Regions from separate parts of the Aureimonas sp. OT7 genome, predicted to be linked through region 2. Evidence: riboswitches for the same ligand, from Rfam matches in the RefSeq annotation. Region 2 holds a riboswitch; the other holds the start of a gene.

Region 1 (3,854 bases), 1.9 Mb from region 2:
AACGCGTCCGGCTTGTCGACGGACCAGCGGTGCAACTCGGGCGTTTCGCCGAAGACCTGGCCGGTCCGTTCCCCGATGAAGCGCCGAAAATCCGCCATCGCGGTCTTGGCCGCGCGCTCAGGCGTGGGTTGCCAGAGTAGTTCGCCGTTCATCGATGCCCTCCCAGCCGATCGGTGGGCGCAAACTAGAACATCGCACCGCCGGATGGAAACAGTTCCGGCTGCCGCGGAGGCGCCACTGCCACGACATTTCAGGCTGAAACCATAAGTAATTGCGGGTCGGCTTGAATGGCGTCCGGGTTGCTGACACTGGAGCGGCATCCACAAGGCGGGAGGGCAGGGAATGGATGGTCGCGAACAGGTGTCGGCGAAGGCGCCGGCCGTCGGCATGTTCATGCTGCTCCTCCTGTATCTCGGCTTCGTTTCCATCGGCCTTCCGGATGCGGCATTCGGCGTGGCGTGGCCTTCGCTGCGCGATGCATTCGCGCTGCAGCAGTCGCAGTTCGGCGTGGCGCTTGCCTTCATCGGTACGGGCTTCCTGGTCGCCAGCAGCTTCGCGGGCCGGTTTCTGGCGGCAATGGGCGTCGGACGCCTGCTGGCTCTGGCGACGACAATCACCGGCATCGGCCTTGCCGGATTTGCCCTGGCACCCGGCTGGCCCGTCTTCCTGGCCTTCGGCCTGCTGGTCGGTTTCGGTGGCGGAGCCATCGATTCGGGGCTCAACGCCTACGCCGCCAGCCGCCTGTCGGCCCGGCACATGAACTGGCTTCATGCTGCCTTCGGCCTTGGAGCCGGGCTCGGCCCCTTTGCCATGACGGCGGCCGTGGGGCTTGCATCCTGGCGGTTCGGCTACGGTGCACTGGCCCTTGTGATGCTGGCGCTTGCGACGCTTTTCGTGGTGACACGCGGTGTCTGGGGCGCGGCCGTCGGCCATGACACTGCCGACGACGAAGCCAGCATCTCGGCCGGGCAGGCGATGCGGATCGGCCTGGTCTGGCTGCAGGTCCTCGCCTTCTTCACCTATGTCGGGGCAGAGATATCGCTTGGACAGTGGACCTACGCGATCCTGACCGAATCGCGCGGCTATTCCATCGAGATGGCCGGCTTCTGGGCCGGAGCTTTCTGGCTGGCCCTGTTTGCGGGCCGCATCGTCCTCGGTGCGCTGGCGGAAAGGATCGGCCCCGAGAGGTTGCTGCGGATCGCGGTGCTGGGCGCCTTCGTCGGCTATGTGCTGTTTGCCGTGGACCCCGCCGGACTCGGACCGGCGGGCCTGGTGATCGCAGGGTTCATGCTGGCGCCGATCTTTCCGCTGCTGATGCATCGCACGCCCCGGATGCTCGGGCTGGCGGCGCCGCACGCCATCGGCTTCCAGGTGTCCGCCGCCATGCTGGGCGGCATCGTGACCCCGGCCGTGGCCGGCATCATCGCCGACTATGCGGGACTTTCCGCGATACCCTACTTCCTGCTGGGCGTCGTCGTCATCAACGGCATTCTGATCGTGGCCTGCCTGAGCATGCCGCCATGGAAGGCCGCACGGGAAGGCTGACCCGGCTGGGCCAGGGGCACGGGCATCGGCGCTCAACCACCTTGACTTAGGTGCCCCAATGGTTAGCGTAGCCGCGTCCAAGGGGAGTTCCGGCAAGGAACTGAGAGGCCGACATCAGCGCGCGGCGACCCTACGAACCTGATCCAGTTGACACTGGCGTAGGGATGGAGTGAGCCGCTCTTCCGTGCATCGTGTCGCCGTACATCGGGCCTTTGGCCGATGCAGCGGCGTGCGCTCGGCCCGGCGGCCCCTTTCGATCGCTGCCCACGGCTGGATCTCCAATAGGGAGATTCACATGGATGCCATCACCCCCACCGTCACCTGCGGGCCGCTGCCCGCATCCACCAAGGTTCACCGGCCCGGCACGCTGAACCCGGAAATCCGCGTGCCGCTGCGGCAGATCGCCGTGCATCCGACGGCGGACGAGCCGCCCGTCACCGTCTACGACGCGTCCGGCCCCTATACCGACCCGTCCGTCACCACCGATATCGCGGCCGGCCTGCCGCGGCTTCGCCATGGCTGGCGCGGGCTCGAGGGCCGCGTCGAGCAGTATGAGGGCCGGCATGTGAAGCCGGAGGACAACGGCTTCGTTTCCGCCGCCAAGGCGACACCCGTCTTTCCGCTGGTGCACCGGCCGTATCGTGCCTTGCCCGGCAAGGCGGTGACGCAACTGGCGCTTGCGCGTCAGGGCATCGTCACGCCGGAGATGGAATTTGTCGCGATCCGCGAAAATCTCGGCCGGGAGCGCATGCGGGGCGCAGCGACGCGGGACGGCAATCCCTTCAGCGCCACGATCCCGGATTTCATCACGCCGGAATGGGTGCGCGACGAGGTGGCGTCCGGCCGTGCGATCATTCCAGCCAACATCAATCATCCCGAGCTGGAACCGATGGCCATCGGCCGCAACTTCCTGGTGAAGATCAACGCCAATATCGGCAATTCGGCGGTGACTTCCTCCATGGCGGAAGAAGTCGAGAAGATGGTGTGGGCCATCCGCTGGGGCGCCGATACGGTGATGGACCTGTCCACCGGCCGCAACATCCACAATATCCGGGAATGGATCATCCGCAACGCACCCGTGCCCATCGGCACCGTGCCTCTGTACCAGGCGTTGGAAAAGGTCGATGGCATCGCCGAGAACCTCACCTGGGAGGTCTATCGCGATACGCTGATCGAGCAGGCGGAGCAGGGAGTGGACTATTTCACCGTCCATGCCGGCGTCAGGCTGCAGCATATTCCGCTGACCGTCGACCGCGTGACCGGCATCGTCTCGCGCGGGGGGTCCATCATGGCGAAATGGTGCCTGCATCATCACCGCGAAAGCTTCCTCTACGAACATTTCGAGGAAATCTGCGAAATCTGCCGCGCCTACGATGTGTCGTTCTCGCTCGGCGACGGGCTTCGGCCCGGCTCGATCGCCGATGCCAATGACGCCGCCCAGTTCGCCGAGCTGGATACGCTGGGTGAACTGACGCAGATCGCCTGGGCGCACGACTGCCAGGTCATGATCGAGGGTCCGGGCCACGTGCCCATGCACAAGATCAAGGAGAACGTCGACAAGCAGATGGCCACCTGCGGCGAGGCGCCCTTCTATACGCTTGGACCCCTCGTCACCGACATCGCGCCCGGATACGACCACATCACCTCCGGCATCGGCGCGGCGATGATCGGCTGGTTCGGCACCGCCATGCTCTGCTACGTGACGCCGAAGGAGCATCTGGGCCTGCCGGATCGCGACGACGTCAAGGTCGGTGTCATCACCTACAAGATCGCGGCCCACGCAGCCGACCTCGCCAAGGGGCATCCGGCGTCGCGCCTACGCGACGATGCCCTGTCGCGCGCGCGCTTCGAATTTCGATGGGAAGACCAGTTCAACCTGTCGCTCGATCCGGAAACGGCACGCGCCTACCACGACGAGACGTTGCCGAAGGAGGCGCACAAGCTGGCGCATTTCTGCTCCATGTGCGGTCCGAAATTCTGCTCCATGCGCATCAGCCACGACATCAAGGCCGAGGCGCGCGCCGCAGGCATGGCCGCGATGGCGGAACGCTATCGGGACGGCGGCGATCTTTATATCGAGGCGCGGCCGGGAGAGGCTGCCGAGTGAGCGAGGTTACCGTCGTCGGCGCCGGTGTGTGCGGCCTCGTCGCCGCGACGGCCTTTGCCGAGGCCGGCTTTCGCGTGCGCCTGTGCGAAGCGACGGCGGAGCTGGGGGGCGACGCCGCCTCCTGGCTGGCCGGCGGGATGCTCGCCCCCCATTGCGAGGCCGAGTCGGCGTCCAGCGCCATCGTCGCGCCCGGGCTGAAGGC
Region 2 (3,854 bases):
TCGATCTCAGCAGTAGTCCATTGCCACGGAAATACTTTCTATCTCGAAAACGCAAACGAGGAATGGAGCCGAGTCTCAAACGCTTATATCCCGCAAAAGGAAAAAATTGCTGTTGAAGCTGCCGATCTTGTGGTCTTTCCTACGGAGTTTCTCCGTCAATTGTATAGAGAGAGCGGTGTTAGCCCTTCATCAAAAAGAGTTCTCATTGAACCGTATTGCTACGAACGTAAGATTGTTAACTCGGCAAAACGTTCTCCTATCAAGCGCGTCGCTTTCGTAGGCAAGCGATCGCACATGAAGGGGTTCGATATTTTTATTGATGCGTTTACAGCGGACACTTGCGATCAAGTTAATGCCCCAAATGTAACCGAATTGGCTTTTATCGGCCCAGATGTGCCAGGCTTCAATCCTCGATCACAGATTGAATCATTGAAAGATCGGTATACGGTTCAAGAGTATAAGAATTTCGACTGGTTCGAGATGTGCGAATACATTCGAAGCAATGCAGGTGACACCCTATTTGTTCTACCATATCGTGCCGACAATTTTCCTCTAGCAATAGTTGACGTTGTTGCGAATGGTGGCCTTATGGTTGCACTGGAGAGTGGCGGCGTTCCAGAAATGTTTTCCGGAGACATCTGGAAGAGGTGTCTTTGCAAAGGCGATAAAAAGGCCGTTGCTGCGAAAATATCAGAGTTTTGTCGAATCAACCCGTCAGAAGCTCAATTTGTCGTTGGCGAACTGACAACCCAATTGGATGCACGACAGGACTTGGAGATACCCTACACGTCTCATCGACTCCGAGATGAACACGTCAGCAAGATAAGTGATACCGCGACGGTTCTAATACCGTTTTACAACACGGAGATTTCATACGTCGAAGCGTTGATTGATGGTCTGAATTCCCAGTCGGTCAGTCCAGCTGAAGTCATCATTGTTGATGATGCCTCGACTGTTGAGTCTCATGCGGCACTGCAGCGCGTATGCGCGGAAAAGCTCGTTCATCCCTTCCGTATTGTTCGTCATAGCCAAAACCTAGGCCTCGCAGGCGCACGCAACACGGCTTTGCGAGAATGTAAAACCGAATTTCTGCTGAATATTGATTCGGATGATGTCCCCCTAAATGAGTGGATTCGGGATATCGTTAAGGCATTGGAGGCTAATCCGTCAGCGGTAGCCGCAGTGCCGTACCTTACGGCATTCAGCGATGGTAGAGATTTTCACCGTTGTGATGCGATGGAAGCCTATACCTACAGGCCCCTAGGTGAAGGAACGATCATTGCCCAAACGGACAACGTTCTCGGACACGCAAATTCTGGTGTTCGGGTACCCCTCGCTCAAGAACTAGGCGGGTGGGGCGCGCATGTGAAAGCCAAATACGAAGATTGGGCGTTTTACCTAGGAGCGGTCTCGAACGGTTACGGCATCGTCATAATCCCGCGCACAGGTTGCCTGTATCGCGTTCGTCCGAAGTCTATGGTCCGGACCTACGCAGATTGGGAAGGGTACCGGCGAATTTCAACTGTGACCTCGGGTCTATCTCGCTTCGAGGCCGTATCGTTGCAGCGCCATCTCCGTTCGGCCAAGGCGGTTCTGGAAAGCTTAGAGGCAAGATCTGCGAATGGGGCAGTGCAGTCCGCCGCCGCTTCTGCGGCGCAATCCGCGGAGCTGGAGCGCCTTAAATCGAGGAGGGTCCTTATCATAGCTGACGGAATGAAGCGCAGGTTACAACGCCACCCACTGCTTTGGGCGGTTACTATTAAAGCTTACCAAGCAACTTGGGCCGTGTCGCGGTTCGTTCTAGGAGCGACTCGACGCTAGGGCAAATGGTTTTTAAGAACCCGGTTCATTGTCTACCTATGACGATGGGCAACACACCGAAGGCGTTGATCCATGAGTGGAGTGGGACCATGGCGGGACCACACATAGGTGGAAGTGTGCAGCGCACTCTTTGTTCGCCCTAGAAAATATGGTGATCCCAGTTGGATTCGAACCAACGACCCCCAGATTAGGAATCTGGTGCTCTATCCTGCTGAGCTATGGGACCAGCCGGCGCGGACAATAGGCGAAGAGCGGCCGGCCGCAAAGGTGGAAAATGTCCGTGCCCAACTATTCGTATGCGCTGAAAATGGCGAAGGCGCGCCCCGCCGCAATCTCGATCTCGACCGGACCGAGCGCTTCGTTGGATTGGGTGAGGAGGAAGCCGAAGGGAAGCTCGATGTTGTCGAGAGGCCATTTGGCGCCCCGAATGCTCAGCCCGGAAAGGGCCGAGAACTTGCAGACCGAGAACTGCGTGCCGGGCCGCGCGGCGTAGCTGAGCGTCCGGCCGGGCACCAGCGGAAAGACATGCTCCCGTCCATCGAAGAGCCACAGCCTGTCGAACCGGTCCGCCACGGCGACAGCCAAGTTGAGGTTGGAGAAGGCGTGATCGGTGCGTGCGCCGCCAAGCGCCCCGACGATAAGCAAGTCCCGCGCGCCCCCTTCCGCCGCCATGCGCAGCGCAGTTTCTCCGTCCGTTTCGCCCTTGTCGCGCGGAAGGTCGTGACGTGGCACGAGCGGGTAGGCGTCCAGCGTCGTCGGATCGACCGAATCGAAATCGCCGACGATCAGGTCGGGCGTCACGCCCAGCGGGGCCGCATGGCGCAAGCCGCCATCCGCGGCGATGACGCGCCGGCCGGCGACCGCCTCGCACAGGGCGGTACCGGCGCTGATATCGCCTGCAAGCAAGAGGGCGAAAGAAGTCACGGCGGCGTTCCCTTGCGCTTGCGCCCGCGCGGGCAGGCGTTAAAATGGCGTCCACTCACGGGGTGCCCCATCCAGGGGCTGAGAGGCAAGAGCCAACCCGACGAACCTGATCCGGCTCGTACCGGCGGAGGGATGGGAGATGGCCGCCGGCACCGGCTGCCGCTTGCCCCTTCCGGCTACCATGGATGCCTCATGCGCACGTTGCTGCTGCCCTCCCTCGTTCTCGCGACCCTGGCGACCACCCCCCTGTCTCAAGCGTTTGGGCAGGATGCGGAGAAACCGGTCCTGACGGTCTATACCTATGACAGTTTCGTGCCGGACTGGGGGCCGGGCCCGCGTATCGAGACGGGGTTCGAGGCGATCTGCGGCTGCGACCTGCGCTTCGTCGGGCTCGACGACGGCGTCGGCATCCTCAATCGCCTGCGCCTCGAAGGCGAGGGCACCACGGCCGATGTCGCCCTGGGGATGACCACCGATCTCATCCCGGAACTGCGTGCCACCGGCCTGTTCGCGCCGTCGGGAATCGACCTGTCGACGCTGGATCTGCCCGTCGCCTACGACGATGCCGATTTCGTGCCGTTCGACTATGCGCCGCTGGCCTTCGTCTACGACAGCGAAACCGTCTCGACCGTGCCCGATAGTTTCGATGCCCTGATCTCCGGGCCGGCCGACGAGAAGATCGTCATCATGGACCCGCGCACCTCGACGCCCGGCCTCGGCCTGCTCCTGTGGATGAAGGCCGTCTACGGCGATGCCGCCGCGGAAAAATGGAAGGCGCTGAGCCCGCGTATCCTCACGGTGACGCCGGGATGGAGCGAGGCGTACGGGCTGTTCACCAGCGGCGAGGCGCCTATCGTCCTGTCCTATACCACGTCGCCGGCCTACCACATGGTCGAAGAAGGAAGCGAGCGCTACAAGGCCGCCCGTTTCTCGGAAGGGCAATACATGCAGGTGGAGATCGCCGGTATTCTCAAGACCTCCGATCACCCGGACCTTGCCAAGGCCTTCCTGGAGTATCTGGTGTCGCCGGAGGTTCAATCCTTCATACCGGTGACCAATTGGACCTTGCCGGTGGTGACGCCGTCGCAGCCCCTGCCGGACGCCTTTGG

The links. A riboswitch is a leader RNA that binds a small molecule or an ion and turns the genes downstream of it on or off. The one in region 2 is predicted to bind thiamine pyrophosphate.
Region 1: linked by a shared signal. The riboswitch ahead of thiC (phosphomethylpyrimidine synthase ThiC) and the one ahead of thiB (thiamine ABC transporter substrate binding subunit) in region 2 are both predicted to bind thiamine pyrophosphate.

What each region holds. Positions count from the first base shown of each region.
Region 1 covers NZ_CP062167.1:1,932,732-1,936,585, forward strand. Annotated here, with positions in the region: gene IGS74_RS09310 (acetoacetate--CoA ligase) at 1-152, opposite strand, end outside; gene IGS74_RS09315 (MFS transporter) at 343-1,545, shown strand; TPP riboswitch at 1,616-1,727, shown strand; gene thiC (phosphomethylpyrimidine synthase ThiC) at 1,841-3,652, shown strand; gene IGS74_RS09325 (FAD-dependent oxidoreductase) at 3,649-3,854, shown strand, end outside.
Region 2 covers NZ_CP062167.1:3,842,712-3,846,565, reverse strand. Annotated here, with positions in the region: gene IGS74_RS18400 (glycosyltransferase) at 1-1,821, shown strand, start outside; tRNA gene IGS74_RS18395 (tRNA-Arg) at 1,971-2,047, opposite strand; gene IGS74_RS18390 (thiamine diphosphokinase) at 2,110-2,745, opposite strand; TPP riboswitch at 2,794-2,895, shown strand; gene thiB (thiamine ABC transporter substrate binding subunit) at 2,938-3,854, shown strand, end outside.